3 regions of the Pantoea sp. X-Soil-TKNS-1211 genome follow, and region 1 is predicted to be linked to each of the others. Evidence: predicted binding sites of a transcription regulator. Region 1 holds the regulator's gene; each other region holds the start of a gene.
What was found. The regulator LexA, encoded in region 1, represses DNA repair genes until DNA is damaged. The targets are predictions, from matches to a motif close to TNCTGTATGTACATACAGNA.
Positions count from the first base shown of each region.

Region 2: the regulator LexA is predicted to act here: its motif matches at 1,379-1,398, upstream of AC6I8W_RS07215 (DNA translocase FtsK 4TM domain-containing protein).
Region 3: the regulator LexA is predicted to act here: its motif matches at 2,918-2,937, upstream of dinB (DNA polymerase IV).

Region 1 is NZ_AP035953.1:364,129-369,429, reverse strand. Features, by position in the region: gene zur (zinc uptake transcriptional repressor Zur) at 1-239, shown strand, start outside; gene AC6I8W_RS01620 (CsbD family protein) at 309-521, opposite strand; gene dinF (MATE family efflux transporter DinF) at 680-2,011, opposite strand; gene lexA (transcriptional repressor LexA) at 2,104-2,718, opposite strand; gene AC6I8W_RS01605 (diacylglycerol kinase) at 2,824-3,192, opposite strand; gene plsB (glycerol-3-phosphate 1-O-acyltransferase PlsB) at 3,319-5,301, shown strand, end outside.
Region 2 is NZ_AP035953.1:1,510,594-1,515,894, forward strand. Features, by position in the region: gene trxB (thioredoxin-disulfide reductase) at 1-321, opposite strand, end outside; gene lrp (leucine-responsive transcriptional regulator Lrp) at 846-1,340, shown strand; gene AC6I8W_RS07215 (DNA translocase FtsK 4TM domain-containing protein) at 1,460-4,819, shown strand; gene lolA (outer membrane lipoprotein periplasmic chaperone LolA) at 4,994-5,301, shown strand, end outside.
Region 3 is NZ_AP035953.1:958,825-964,125, reverse strand. Features, by position in the region: gene AC6I8W_RS04330 (ABC transporter permease) at 1-698, shown strand, start outside; gene AC6I8W_RS04325 (sugar ABC transporter substrate-binding protein) at 726-1,796, shown strand; gene dinB (DNA polymerase IV) at 1,850-2,905, opposite strand; gene dpaA (peptidoglycan meso-diaminopimelic acid protein amidase) at 3,149-3,895, shown strand; gene AC6I8W_RS04310 (class II glutamine amidotransferase) at 3,866-4,633, opposite strand; gene lpcA (D-sedoheptulose 7-phosphate isomerase) at 4,686-5,264, opposite strand.

The sequences.
Region 1 (5,301 bases):
CACACACCTCAGTCATGCTGGTGTGTGATCGTTGTGCTGCGGTCAGTGAAAAACACGCACATGGTGTGGAAAAGATCATTGCTGGCCTGGCTGAACAAGCAAGTTTTGCCCTACGCCACAGCGTAATTGAAGCACATGGGCTGTGTGAAAACTGTGTCGAAGTGGAAGCCTGTACGCATCACGAAAGCTGCGATCACGATCATCAGGTGGAGAGTAAAAAGCGGGGTAAAAAAGGATAGAGGGCACATCCCTGTGCCAGCCCGATCTTCACGATCGGAGGGCAGGAGCATCGTCCTTAAACGGGTCCGTTACCAGTGATAATCCTTGTTGTGACTTTCCCAGTCTTTAACTTCTCGCTCGGCCTGATCTTTTGCGTAGCCGTAGCGTTCCTGAATTTTACCCACAAGCTGATCGCGTTTACCTTCAATGACCGTCATATCGTCATCCGTCAGCTTGCCCCATTTTTCTTTCACTTTCCCTTTGAATTGTTTCCAGTTTCCGCTCACTTCGTCTTTGTTCATAACCCTTCTCCATGTCATGCAGAGTGATGGTAGTGGAATACCCAATCCCCAGTGGGTAAAACCAACATAACGCGCTACTCATTCGCGCTGATAAGGATAATTATAGTAGACAATGAATAATAGTTAGCACACTTACAGATTATTCTGTATCCAGAGTCTCATTGTTCGTGAGTCGCAAACCAACTGTCAGCACGCCAGTGGCGATGCCAAATCCACCACAGCGTTAGCCCGCGCATTGCCAGAAATACCGTCACCGCCAGCCATAACCCATGATTACCCAGCCAGGGGAGCGTCAGTAAAGACAGACCATAACCGAGCGCCGCCAACGCCATACTGTTACGCATTTCCCGGCCGCGCGTCGCACCGATAAACATGCCATCCAACAGGTAGCACCACACGCCCACTAACGGCATTACCACCTGCCACATCAGGTAGCGATCGGCCACTTCCCGTAGTTCTTCCAGCGAAGTCAGCAGCGCTACGATATGTGCGCCAAATAACGCATAGATCACCGCAAACACCAGTGCCACCAGGCCCGCCTGGCGGCAGGCTGCGTGCCAAATCAGCAATAATCGGCTGCGGTCTTTCGCTCCGACCGCTTCACCAGAACAAGCCTCTACTGCATACGCGAAACCATCCAGTGCGTAAGCGGTGAAAGTCAGGAACATCAACAGAACGGCATTGACCGCCACCACATCCGGGCCGATACGCGCGCCGAATATCGTCAGTGACGCAAAACAGATTTGGACCAGGAAAGAGCGCAACATAATGTCGCGGTTGAGGTGAAACAGGCGAGCAGCATCACCGCGCCAACTCTCCTTCAGCAAGGAGAAATCAATACCGCGCAGCTTCAATACCCGTGCCACCATCCATAATCCGACAGCAAGGGTGACGTATTCTGCCAGTGCCGTTGCCGCCGCCGCGCCCGCCACTCCCCAGCGCAGACCCAGAACAAACGCCAGATCCAACAGGATATTGACCAAATTCCCCACCACCAGCAGCACCACTGGCGCACGCGCATATTGCACGCCCAATAACCAACCGAGGATCACCAGGTTCGCCAGCGTGGCGGGAGCACTGAGCCAGCGAATCTGGATAAAGAGTTGTGCCTGCTGCTGAATCACGAGGCTCCCTCCCATTAGCACCGCGGCCAGATTGCTGACAGGCGTGCGCAGCAAAATAAATAGCACCCCGGCCACCAACGCGATTAGCAGCGGTTGGATGAGCGCCCGTGCCAGTGCCGTTTTATCGCCCGCGCCAAAAGCCTGGGCGGTTAACCCGGTCGTGCTCATACGCAGAAACAGCAGCAGCATAAAGATGAAACTGGTCGCCGTGGTGCCTACTGCCACGCCACCGAGATATATGGGGCTATCGAGATGCCCAATGACGGCGGTATCAACCACGCCCAACAGCGGAATGGTGATATTGGAGAGGATCATAGGCAGCGCCAGCCGCCAGAGTGCTTTATCAGAGGAGGAAAACAGCTGCATCAGCCCATCCCGGTTTGCTGCACAACAGTCTGGTCAGAAAATGATACTACGGCAGCGTAGGAAGGCTGCCGTAGCGGGGGGGAATTAAGGTATCAGAGCCACTCACCGTTGCGCACAATGCCAACCGCCAGCCCTTCCACCGTCAGAGACTGCTCACGGGTATCGACAACAATCGGCTGGAAGTCACTGTTTTCCGGCAGAAGTTGCACAATCGCGCCCTGCTTTTTCCAGCGTTTTACCGTCACTTCGTCGTCAATACGCGCCACCACAACCTGGCCGTTCCGCACTTCCTGCGTTTTGTGTACCGCCAACAGATCACCATCCATAATGCCGATATCTTTCATCGACATGCCGCTAACGCGTAGCAGGAAATCCGCAGTGGGTTTGAACAGGTTAGCATCGACCTGGTAGTGCGCTTCAATGTGTTCCTGCGCCAGCAAAGGTTCACCCGCAGCGACACGGCCAATCAATGGCAGCCCCTCGCTGGCTTCTTCTTCCATTAATAAGCGAATACCGCGCGAAGCGCCGGAGACGATTTCAATCACGCCTTTGCGCGCGAGTGCTTTCAGGTGTTCTTCTGCCGCATTAGGTGAGCGGAAGCCCAGTTGCGCAGCAATTTCCGCACGCGTTGGCGGCATGCCTGTCTGGTTAATATGGTCGCGAATCAGGTCATAGACCTGTTGCTGCCTGCTGGTTAATGCTTTCATCCCGCCCCCTGGTTGTTTATACAGTCGCTGTGAGTATATACAGGTATTGGCGAAATGAAAACCAAAACTGAGGGAAAAATCAGCGAGTTGATGATCTCGGAATCCTTATCGCAAATGTGACCAAAGCAGCGCGATCCAGACAAACAACGCCAGTAAGATAGCCAGTAAGACGGCAGCTGATCCCATATCTTTCGCACGGCCCGCCAGAGGATGACGCTCCTGACCAATACGGTCGACCACCGCTTCAATAGCACTGTTCAGGATTTCCACAATGACCACCAGCACCACGGAACCAATCATTAGTACGCGGGAGATGGCATCAACATCCAGCCAGCACGCCACTATAATTGCTACTAACGCGGCAATGGCTTCCTGGCGAAACGCCGCCTCATGCGACCAGGCTGCGCGCAATCCCTGCCAGGAATAACCGGCTGCTTTAACTATCCTGAGAATACCGGTGACGTTTTTTGCCATGTCGTTGAACCCTTTACTCGTTTTGACGTCAATGTCTGGGCAGCCAGAGATGGTGCAGCCACAGATCTTCGCGGCACTTTCTGGTATGCTTGCCGCGCTTTGCTAACAAGAGGCTTGAAGTTGTCTATGTCAGGTTGGCGTAAACTTTATTATAAATTATTGAATTTACCACTCTCCATTTTGGTAAAGAGTAAGGCCATTCCCGCCGATCCCGTGTCCGAGCATGGGCTGGATCCGACGCGGCCGATCCTGTATGTGCTGCCTTATGATTCCAAGGCCGATCTGCTCACGCTGCGTTCGCAGTGTCTGAAACACGATCTGCCTGATCCGCTCGCACCGCTGGAAATAGACGGCGCTTTGCTGCCGCGTCACGTGTTTATCCACGATGGACCACGCGTGTTCCCGTATTTCGTGCCGAGCATGGAGTCCGTGAAGTTGTTTCACGACTACCTCGATCTGCATCGCAGCAATCCGGAGCTGGATGTACAGATGCTGCCGGTGTCGGTGATGTTTGGCCGTGCGCCAGGACGTGAAGTTCAGGGGGAATCCACTCCTCACCTGCGTATTCTCAACGGTGTGCAGAAGTTCTTCGCCATTCTCTGGCATGGCCGCGACAGCTTTGTGCGCTTCTCGCCGACCGTTTCGCTGCGCCAGATGGCGACCGAACACGGTACGGATAAGTCAATCGCCCAAAAACTGGCGCGGGTGGCACGGATTCACTTTGCGCGTCAGCGTCTGGCTGCCATTGGCCCGAGTTTGCCTGCCCGTCAGGATCTGTTTAATAAGCTGCTGCAATCCAAAGCGATTGAAAAAGCGGTGGAAGATGAGGCACGCAGCAAAAAGATCTCACACGAGAAGGCACAACAAAACGCCGTCGAATTGATGGAAGAGATTGCCGCCGATTTCTCATATGAAGCGATTCGCGTTACCGACCGCGTCATGGGTTGGATGTGGAGTCGCCTCTATCAAGGGATCAACGTGAATGGCGGTGAACGTGTGCGTCAGCTGGCACAGGATGGACATGAGATTGTCTATGTCCCCTGCCATCGCAGTCATATGGATTACCTGCTGCTCTCTTACGTGCTCTACCACCAGGGACTGGTGCCGCCACACATCGCTGCGGGTATCAACCTGAATTTCTGGCCCGCCGGGCCGATTTTCCGTCGTCTCGGGGCGTTCTTTATTCGCCGTACGTTTAAAGGCAACAAGCTCTACTCCACCGTTTTCCGCGAATATCTGGGCGAGTTGTTCAATCGCGGCTACTCGGTTGAATACTTCGTGGAAGGCGGCCGCTCACGTACGGGGCGTTTGTTGGACCCGAAAACCGGCACCCTGTCGATGACGTTACAGGCCTTGCTGCGCGGCAGCAGCCGTCCAATCACCTTCGTGCCGATTTATATTGGCTATGAACATGTGATGGAAGTCGGCACCTACGCCAAAGAACTGCGCGGTGCCGCGAAAGAGAAAGAAGGCTTTATCCAGATGGTGCGTGGCCTGCGTAAGCTGCGTAATCTTGGTCAGGGCTATGTGAACTTCGGTGAGCCACTGCCGCTGGTAAACTATCTGAACAAACACGTACCAGAATGGCGTGAAGCGATCGATCCAATCGAACCCCAGCGTCAGGCCTGGATGACACCCGCCGTAAATGACATCGCTAACCGCCTGATGGTGCGGATTAACGATGCCGGTGCTGCCAACGCCATGAACCTGTGCGTCACCGCGCTGCTGGCTTCTCGTCAACGTTCACTGACGCGCGAACAACTGATTGAGCAACTGGAGTGCTACACCCAGCTGCTGCGCAATGTGCCCTACTCACCGGAAGCCACGGTGCCGGATCTCAGCGCTGAATCCCTGCTGGATCACGCAATGGGCATGAATAAGTTTGAGACCGAGCAGGACAATATCGGCGACATCATCATCCTGCCACGTGAGCAGGCGGTGTTGATGACCTACTATCGCAACAACATTCAACATATGTTGGTGATGCCGTCGTTGATTGCCGCGATCGTGCAGCAGCACCGTGAAATCAGTGAAGCTGAATTGTTGCGCCAGGTCGCCCTGGTCTATCCGATGCTGAAGAGTGAACTGTTCCTGCGCTGGAGCAGTAAC
Region 2 (5,301 bases), 1.1 Mb from region 1:
ATCTGCGGTGTATTCGCCGCTGTCACCCGTCAGGCGGAACGGACGGTTCTGCAAATCGACGGTGTGAATATGGTCGAAAATGATTTCGGTATTAAATTTTTCGGCATGCTCGTGCATGCGCTCCATCAGCGATGGACCTGTCAGATCGTGTGGGTCGCCTGGCCAGTTCTCCACTTCGGTGGTGGTAGTGAGCTGACCGCCTTTTTCCAGGCCAGTAATCAATACCGGATTCAGGTTAGCGCGTGCGGCATAGACTGCTGCGGTGTAACCGGCAGGGCCGGAGCCCAGAATGAGCAGCTTGCTGTGTTTGGCCGTACTCATGTGTACCTCAGTTTTTTGTCTGACAACATAGCCAGCGATTGTAGGGAAAATAGCGCCGCAAAAAAAGTCTTCAGCAATTTTGTTAACAATCGCTGCAAGCGGCGTAGACGATGAGAACACTTTCTGCACGCGGATTGCGCCAAAAGGGGGCAATGCTCGGTAATTAGTGGTGCAGTTGTATAAAAAATCTCATTAGAAAACAGGAACCCAGCACTCTATCTGGCATCTTGTACTGAATTTGGATGTTTTACTTTGACAATCGCCTGCGCATTTGCGAAAACATTGTGAGAAGCAAAGAAGATTTAGCGATACAAAACAGAATTTCATACCTGTTTTGGTTTGTTTCGCCAGATTTAAACAGTCTGACATTGGTAGTGACGCATGATGTGGACAGACAACATGCGTCATACGGATGGTCGCATTACTGCACAGGCTTATCGTCTTCACTTCGAGTTAAGGCCCTGAACAATGAATGTTTTCAGGGTGAGGCAGGTTAAGGGAAGGAATTAAGAGAGACAATAATAATGGTAGACAATAAGAAGCGCCCCGGAAAAGATCTGGACCGTATCGACAGAAACATTCTGAATGAATTGCAGAAAGACGGTCGTATTTCCAATGTCGAGCTTTCGAAACGTGTTGGACTATCGCCAACGCCGTGTCTTGAGCGTGTTCGTCGGCTGGAACGTCAGGGTTTCATTCTTGGCTATACCGCACAGCTCAACCCGCACTATCTCGACGCCTCGTTGCTGGTATTTGTTGAGATTACTCTGAATCGTGGTGCGCCAGATGTGTTTGAGCAATTTAACGCCGCCGTGCAAAAACTTGAGGAAACTCAAGAGTGTCACCTCGTTTCCGGTGACTTTGACTATCTGCTGAAAACCCGTGTGCCGGATATGTCAGCCTATCGCAAACTGCTGGGTGAAACCTTGCTGCGCCTGCCGGGCGTAAACGACACCCGCACCTATGTGGTAATGGAAGAGGTCAAACAGAGCAATCGGCTGGTGATCAAAACTCGTTAATGCAGGGCAGGTGCAAAACTTGCAGGATTTCGGTACACTCCTGTGAATTCATACAGGACCAGCGTCGGGCTAGCCCGGCGCTGTTGCCTTCTTAATTTACAGGCACCTGGAGAGTTCTCTTGAGCCAGGAATATACAGAAGACAAAGACGTTTCATTACAACCGCTGAGCAGCGGACGTCGGCTGCTTGAAGCGTTGCTTATCCTTGTGGCCTTGTTTGCCATCTATCTGATGGTTTCGTTGGTCAGTTTTAACCCTTCCGATCCCAGTTGGTCGCAAACGGCGTGGCACGAGCCTATCCATAATTTGGGTGGCAGCGTGGGCGCATGGCTGGCCGACACCTTGCTGTTTATCTTCGGCGTGATGGCCTACGCCATTCCTCCGGTCATTCTTGGTTTGTGTTGGATCACCTTCCGCCAGCGCGATCGCCACGACTACATCGATTACTTTGCCGTGGGGCTACGCCTGATTGGCGTGTTGGCACTGGTGGTAACCACCTGTGGTCTGGCAGCGCTTAACGCAGACGACATCTGGTATTTCGCCTCCGGCGGCGTGATCGGTAGCCTGATCAGCAACGCAATGTCACCCTGGTTCAGCTCCGCAGGTGGCACTTTAACACTGCTGTGTGTCTGGGCGGCAGGGATCACCCTCTACACTGGCTGGTCATGGTTGACGATTGCCGAAAGAATCGGTGGTGTGGTGATGGGGGTGCTGACCTTTGCCAGCAATCGCTCGCGTCAGGATGAACCCTGGCAGGAAGAGGATGAATATGAGGACGAGCACCAGCAGGCAGATGAGGCCGTGCCTCCGCTGCGTGCTGCAACGTCTGATGACGATGATGTGCTGCTGACCAAACCGCGCAGAGTCGATGATGACGCGGACGACCTCTTGCTGGCGCAAGCCAGTGCTGCGACGGCTGCTGCCATTACGATGAGCAGCGAAGCGGCCCGTCAGGAACCGGTAGCCGTACAACCGACAGTGGCCGCCCCCGTTGTCCCTGCTGCTGCGCAGCCGGTAGTGCAGCCGGTCCAGCCTACGGCGGTTGTCCCGCCAGCACCTGCAACGCCAGTGGTTACCGAAACACCGCCATCACCGCCGTTATACCGTTTTGAAGTCCCCGCTGAGACGTCATCGTTTGCCCCGGTTGACGAAGATGATGGTCCGAGAATGGGCAACTGGCAGGATGCGGCCCAGGCTCCGTCTGCGCTGAATACCACCGCCAGTGTGGCGCTGGCCACCGGAGCGGTAAAAGCAGCGGCATCCAGCGCGCCTTATACACCGGCATTCGATGTGGTGCCGGAGCGTGATTACAACCCTCAGGTTAAACAAGGTATTGGCCCGGAACTGCCGCGTCCGAATCCGGTGAAACTGCCTACGCGTCGTGAGCTGGCCTCTTATGGCATCAAACTACCGTCACAGCGGATGGCAGAAGAGAAAGCGAAAGAGTCAGAGCAGCATGACGCACCGGCGTTGGATCCCCTCGCGACCGAGGATGCTGCCACGTTGCAGGAAGCGCAATTGCGTGACGCCTTCCAGTCGCAACAACAACAGCGTTATGGCGATAGCTGGCATACCGAAGCAGAAGACGAAGACGCGTTGCAGCAGGCGCAGCTGGCTCGCCAGTTTGCGGATCAGCAGCAACAACGTTACCAGGCAGGAAGAGAAGCTGAACCTGATGAGGGTCCGGTATTTAATCTCGACACGTCATCAGCCTTTGATTTCTCCCCAATGAAAGATTTGGTGGATGACAGTCCGAGCGAGCCGTTGTTTACCATTGCGGCAACGCCGGAACCTGAAGTCTCTGCGCCTGCGCAATGGCAACAGCCAGTTACGCCGCAGCCAGAACCAGAGACGGTGCCGTCCTTTGATGAGCAGAGCAGCCCGTGGTCGGCCGCTGAAGAGGAGCCGGTTGAGGAAGCGAAACCAGAAAAATCGGTGCACGATAGCTTGTTCCATCCATTCCTGGTGCGCCATGAACAGCCACTGGAGCGGCCCTCTACGCCGCTGCCAACGCTGGACCTGCTGACGCCGCCACCGGCGGAAGAGGAGCCGGTGGATATGTTTGCGCTGGAGCAAACGGCGCGTCTGGTGGAAGCACGCCTTGCTGATTACCGTGTGAAGGCCGAAGTGGTGGGAATTTCACCCGGGCCGGTGATCACCCGCTTTGAACTGGATCTTGCACCTGGCGTCAAAGCCGCGCGTATCTCCAACCTGTCTCGTGACCTGGCCCGTTCACTTTCGGCGGTTGCAGTGCGCGTGGTGGAGGTGATTCCGGGCAAACCTTATGTTGGTCTGGAGTTGCCGAACAAACATCGACAGACGGTTTATCTGCGTGAAGTGCTGGATTGCGCTAAATTCCGCGACAATCCTTCTCCGTTGGCAGTGGTGCTGGGTAAAGATATTGCCGGTCAGCCGGTGGTGGCAGACCTGGCAAAAATGCCGCATTTACTGGTGGCGGGTACCACCGGCTCGGGGAAATCGGTTGGCGTGAACGCCATGATCATCAGCATGTTGTATAAAGCTACCCCGGAAGAAGTGCGCTTTATCATGATCGACCCGAAAATGCTGGAGCTTTCGGTCTATGAAGGTATTCCGCATCTGCTGACGGAAGTGGTAACTGACATGAAAGATGCGGCCAATGCGTTGCGCTGGAGTGTGGGCGAGATGGAACGTCGCTATAAGCTGATGTCAGCGCTTGGCGTGCGTAACCTCGCGGGTTACAACGAAAAAGTGCAACAGGCTGAGGCGATGGGGCGTCCGATCCCCGATCCGTTCTGGAAACCGGGTGACAGCATGGATACCACGCCGCCGGTGCTGGAAAAACTGCCTTATATCGTGGTGATGGTCGATGAATTTGCTGACCTGATGATGGCGGTGGGCAAGAAAGTGGAAGAGTTGATTGCCCGCCTGGCGCAGAAAGCGCGTGCGGCAGGTATCCACCTGGTGCTGGCGACTCAGCGTCCTTCAGTGGATGTCATTACCGGTTTAATCAAAGCTAACATCCCGACACGTATCGCCTTTACCGTATCGAGTAAAATCGACTCGCGTACCATTCTCGATCAGGGCGGCGCGGAATCGCTGCTCGGTATGGGTGACATGTTGTATATGCCACCAAACTCATCGATGCCGGTGCGTGTACACGGCGCATTTGTCCTTGATCAGGAAGTCCATGCCGTGGTGCAGGACTGGAAAGCGCGTGGTCGTCCGCAATATATTGATAGCATCACTGCGGGTGAAGAGAGTGAAAGTGGCGCTGGCGGTATGGACGGTGATGAAGAGCTGGATCCGCTGTTCGATCAGGCGGTGGCCTTTGTGGTGGATAAGCGTCGTGCATCGATTTCCGGTGTACAACGTCAGTTCCGTATCGGTTATAACCGCGCTGCACGCATCATTGAACAGATGGAAGCGCAGGGCATTGTGTCCGAACCCGGACATAACGGTAACCGTGAAGTGCTGTCGCCGCCGCCGCATGAGATGTAACTGATTATCCTCAAACAGTTAATTTGGGCCAGTATTTACTGGCCCATTGTTTATCTGGCAGTCGATCCCCATATCAACGGGAGCTTTCGGCTTTTTCTCCTGTCGAAGAGACAGTGCGGCAACTACGTTTAATGCAGTAAGTGTCGGGAAACAATGAATAAGGAATCGAATCAGATGAAATTACGCGTTATTGCCTGCGGTCTGCTGGCCTCTTTTCTTTCTGCTTCCGTGCTGGCTGATGCGTCCAGCGATTTGCAGCAGCGTCTGAACAAAGTGAACAGCTTCCATGCCAGTTTCAGCCAGAAAGTGACCGATGGCAGCGGAGCCAACGTGCAGGATGGCGAAGGTGAGCTATGGGTGAAACGTCCCAGCCTGTTTAACTGGCACATGACTGCACCGGACGAAAGCATAATCATTTCCGATGGTAAAACGCTGTGGTTCTACAATCCGTTTGTCGAGCAGGTCAGCGCCAGTTGGGTGAA
Region 3 (5,301 bases), 590 kb from region 1:
TCAACACCACCGAAGCGATCGTCATCACCCTGCTGCTATGCACCCTTGTCGGGCTGTTTAACAGCTTCCTGATTGTGATTCTGCGCATTCCTGACATGCTGGCGACCCTTGCCACCCTGTTCGTGATTCAGGGTGTGGCGATGACCTACAGCTTTGGCGGTTCGATTACCGAGAACATGGTGATGCCGAACGGTGACATGGCGGAAGGTGCCATTCCGGCGGGTTTTAACCTGCTGGGCCAAGTGCCGACCATCGTGATTATTATGCTGGTGGTGACGGTGGTCGCCCAGTTGGCACTGTCGCTGACCAAACATGGTCGTCGCATGTATGCCCTCGGCGGCAACCCGGAAGCCGCGCGTCTCTCCGGTATTCGCACCACCCGTTATCGTGTGCTGGCCTATGTGATCGCCTCACTGCTGGCTGGCCTCGGCGGCATTCTGCTGGCATCGCGGATTGGCTCGTCACAGGTAAACGCCGGAGGTGGTTACCTGATGGATGCGGTCGCGGCGGCGTGGATCGGCTTCTCACTGGCCGGTTCCGGTAAACCTAACGCGCTTGGTACCCTGGTGGGTGCGGTGATCCTCGGTGTGCTACAAAACGGGCTGGTGATGCTCTCCGTGCCTTACTACGCAATGGACATTATTAAAGGCCTGGTGCTGGCTCTGGCCCTGGCGATGACCTATATCCAGCGCCGTTAAGGCGCTTCCCTTAAGAAAGAGAACAACATGAAAAAAATCACCCTTTCGCTGCTGGCCGTAAGCCTGCTGCAAGCCAGCGCCGCCTTCGCCGATACAGCGGTGCCGGTGCCTGCCGCCATCGCTAATCATCAGGGACCGGTGCGTATCGCAATTATCCGTAACCTCGGCTCTGACGATAACACCACCCAGTTTGTCGCCGGTGCGATTCAGCAGGGCCGCAAGTTGGGCTTTAAAGTCAGCACCTTCCTGAGCAACGGCGATGACGCTCGCTTCCAGGATTTCGTCAGCCAGGCGATCAGCCAGAAGTATGACGGCATCATCCTGTCCCACGGTAAAGAACCCTACTCCACCGCGCTGGTGAAACGTATTGCCGATGCCGGGATTAAGCTGTCGGTGTTTGATACCCCAGTGGATACCCCGGTCAACGGCGTGACGACAACGGCACAAAATGACGCGTCTCTGGCGCGAGAGTCACTCGGTCAGATGATCAAAGATTTCAATGGCAAGGCGAATATCGTCAAGCTGTGGGTCGGTGGCTTCCCGGCGATGGATCGTCGCCAGGTGGTGTATGAAAAACTGCTGAAAGAAAATCCAGGTATCCACCAGCTGGAGTCGATTGGTGCGGTCTCTTCTGACGTCCAGGGCGACACCGCTAACAAAATTGGCGCGATTCTGGCGAAGTACCCGAAAGGCAAGATTGATGCTATCTGGGGTTCGTGGGATGCCTTCAGCCAGGGGGCTTACAAGGCGTTGCAGGAGAATGGCCGTACCGAGATCAAGCTGTATAGCATTGACGTCTCCAACCAGGACCTGCAACTGATGCACGAGAAGAACAGCCCGTGGGTGCAGACGGTAGCGGTCGATCCGAAAACCATTGGTGCGGTGAATATGCGCCTGGTGGCGAATAAAATCGCCGGTGAAGCCACCCCTGCCAGCTACGAGTTTAAAGCCTCGGCAATTTCACAGCAGCAGCTGAACAGCCAGCAAGGCGCGGTGAATGTGGCATCACTGAACAAAATCATTCCAGGTTGGGGCGAAAACAACGATTTCGTTGCCCCGTGGTTCGCCACGCTGGAAGCGAAGTACGCGAAAAAATAACCCATGATGGTAGCGGCGCGATTTATCGCGCGGGTTTTTCTGACATCGCGCCGCTACAGACCCAATAACAACTGCCTTTCCAGCTGTGGATTCACCAGCGTGACATGCAATCCCACCAGCCTGACACCTCGTCCGCCGCGGCGTTCGTCCCAGGTTTTGCGCGCCACTGCGATCATGTCCTCTTTATTCAGCACCGGCCAGATATGCTCCTGGGTAGTCAGTTGGAAATCACTAAACTTCAGCTTCACCCCCTGGCGGGCGATCAGTTTATCCGGGCGAATCCGCGTCAGACGACGATCCAGCTCCTCGTACAGATAATCAATAATCTCCAGGCACTGCTCCCAGCTATGAATATCTTCCATCAGTGTACGTTCCACGCCGAGAGATTTGCGTTCCCGCTCCACCACCACGCCACGCTCATCAACGCCGTGACTGCGCTCCCACAGCACACGCCCAAATTTACCGAAGCGTTTAAGCAGACGTGCCAGATCGGTTTGTTGCACATCGCCGCAGGTTAGCAGCCCCATCTCCTCCAGTTTCTTCGCCGACACTTTGCCCACCCCCGGAATTTTGCCGAGCGGCAGCGTCAGCAGAAAATCCGGCATCGCCTGCGGTGTGATGACGAACTGGCCGTTAGGCTTGTTCAAATCAGAAGCGATTTTGGCGAGAAACTTAATTGGCGCGATACCTGCTGACGCGGTGAGCTGCGTTTCCCGCCAGATCTCGGCACGGATCGCTTGCGCCATCAAGGTGGCGGAACCCTGGCAATGTGGGCTATCGGTCACATCGAGGTAAGCTTCATCGAGCGAAAGCGGCTCAATTAATGTGGTATAACGGGCAAAAATGGTGCGGATCTGACGCGAGGCTTCTTTATAGGCTTCGAATCGTCCGGGTAGCAGGCGCAGATGGGGGCAGAGTTTCAGCGCCATGGCGGTAGGCATCGCGCTGCGTACGCCATATTCGCGCGCCGGATAGTTGGCGGTGCTGATGACGCCACGTTGTACCCGGCTGCCACCAATGGCAATGGGGATATCACGCAAAGAGGGATCATCGCGCATTTCAACTGCCGCGAAGAAGCAGTCCATATCGACATGAATGATCTTACGCATACCCCCTCCGAATACTGGATAAGTATACAGCATCGTAAGCGTTCAGCAATATTTGTCGGCGGCAGCATTAAAGTTTACAAATTTATGGCCGTAATCCCATTGAGAAATGGCTATTTTCTCAGCCACCGGCTTGATTAAACGCCAGACAATGTTAATGTTGCGCTGCGATAGCGGATATTTCCGATAATGCAATACAGAGACGTTATGCGTCAGAGTTCTTCTTCACTTCAAGGTACACACAGAATGGGCAGAATCGCATTATTCCTTGCGATGATTGTTATGCCGGTCCTTAGCTGGGCAATGACGCCAGAGCCAGTTAACCCCCAGGCTCCGGTCAGTAAAGAACTAAAAAAACAATTACTTGGCACGCCGGTTTATATTCAGATTTTCAAGGAAGAACGAACGCTGGAACTGTACGGCAAGATCGGTAATGAATATCGTCTGCTGGATAGCTACCGCATTTGTAATTTCTCAGGCGGTTTGGGGCCAAAACGCCGTGAGGGTGATTTTAAAAGTCCGGAAGGTTTTTATAGCGTCAAGCTGAATCAGTTAAAACCGGATAGCCACTATTATCGCGCGATCAATACCGGTTTCCCGAATCAATTTGACCGTGACAATGGTTACAACGGCAAATATCTGATGATTCATGGCGACTGTAAGTCAATTGGCTGCTATGCCATGACCAACGCCTACATGGACGAGATTTATACCTATGTGAACGCGGCGCTGCGTAACGGCCAGCAAGAGATCGCCCTGAGCATCTTCCCGTTCCGTATGACCGACAGCAATATGCAGCGTCATCGCTACTCCACCTATGCCAGCTTCTGGCGTCAGTTGCAGCCGGGCTATGCGTACTTTGAGAAGTACCACCAGCCACCGACGGTCAACGTGACCGCCACCGGCCAGTATGCGGTGAACAGCAGTCCGGCGGTGATGACCGCGCCAGACGCTGCGTCAAAATCATTCCTGGCGCTCTCCCAGGCAAAATAATACCCACTCGCCTGGCACTATCCGGTGCCAGGTTTCATTTCCCGTCAACGGCTGCGTGGCAATCACGGTCACCACATCCTGCGGCGTGGTCTGCTGCTGAAAATCAATTTCAACATCCTGATCCAGCAACTTCGCTTTACCAAAGGGCGCGCGGCGGGTGATCCAAAACAGATTGGTGGAACAGAACGCCATCAGATAACGTCCGTCCGACAGCAGCATATTAAACACGCCTTTCTGCCGCAGCTCTGCCGCCAACTCGGCGATATAGCGGAACACCGCAGGCCAGTTACCCGGCGTACGCGGATAACGCGAAGTGAGTTTGTGCAGGATCCAGCAAAAGGCTTTTTCACTGTCAGTCTCGCCTATTGGACGGAAATGGCCGGTATCCATATTGCGATACCCCTTCAACTGACCGTTGTGGGCATAGGTCCAGTTACGGCCCCACAGCTCACGGGTGAACGGATGGGTGTTTTCCAGCGACACTTCACCGCGATTTGCCTGACGGATATGGGCCACCACCGAGTGTGATTTGATCGGGTACTCCTGCACCAGACGGGCAATCGGCGAGTTAAAGCTTGGCAGCGGATCTTTAAAGGTGCGACATCCTTTATCTTCGTAAAAGGTGATGCCCCAGCCATCTTTGTGCGGCCCGGTTCCGCCGCCCCGCTGCACCAGACCGGTAAAACTGAAACAGATATCCGTAGGGACATTGGCACTCATCCCGAGCAATTCGCACATAGCTACCGCCTTAGTAAAATCCTCCCACTGACGCGGGAGGAGAAGCCACGACTTACTTCACCATCTCTTTTTCAATCAGCAGCATCAGGATATGGATCACCTTGATGTGAATCTCCTGGATGCGGTCGGCGTAGCCAAAATGTGGCACACGGATTTCGATATCCGCTGTACCGGCCATTTTGCCGCCGTCTTTGCCAGTCAGAGTGATGACCTTCATGCCCTGCGCACGTGCGGCTTCCACCGCTTTGATGATGTTAGCGGAGTTGCCGGAGGTAGAAATCCCCAGCAGCACATCGCCAGCACGACCTACCGCTTCGATATAACGTGAAAACACGTAATCGTAGCCAAAATCATTGCTGACGCACGAGAGGTGGCTGACGTCGGAGATGGCGATGGCCGGATAGCCAGGACGGTTTTCACGGTAGCGTCCGGTCAACTCTTCGGCGAAGTGCATGGCATCGCAGTGCGAGCCGCCGTTACCACAGGAGAGAACTTTGCCGCCCGCCTTAAAGCTGTCCGCCAGCATCACCGCTGCGCGCTGAATGGCGTGGATATTGGCTTCATTGCTGAGGAAGGAATGAAGCGTATCGGCGGCTTCATTAAGTTCTGACCGGATAATGTCCTGATACATAGGGATGTCCTTTAGAGGAAAGATTGACTCCGCAAGT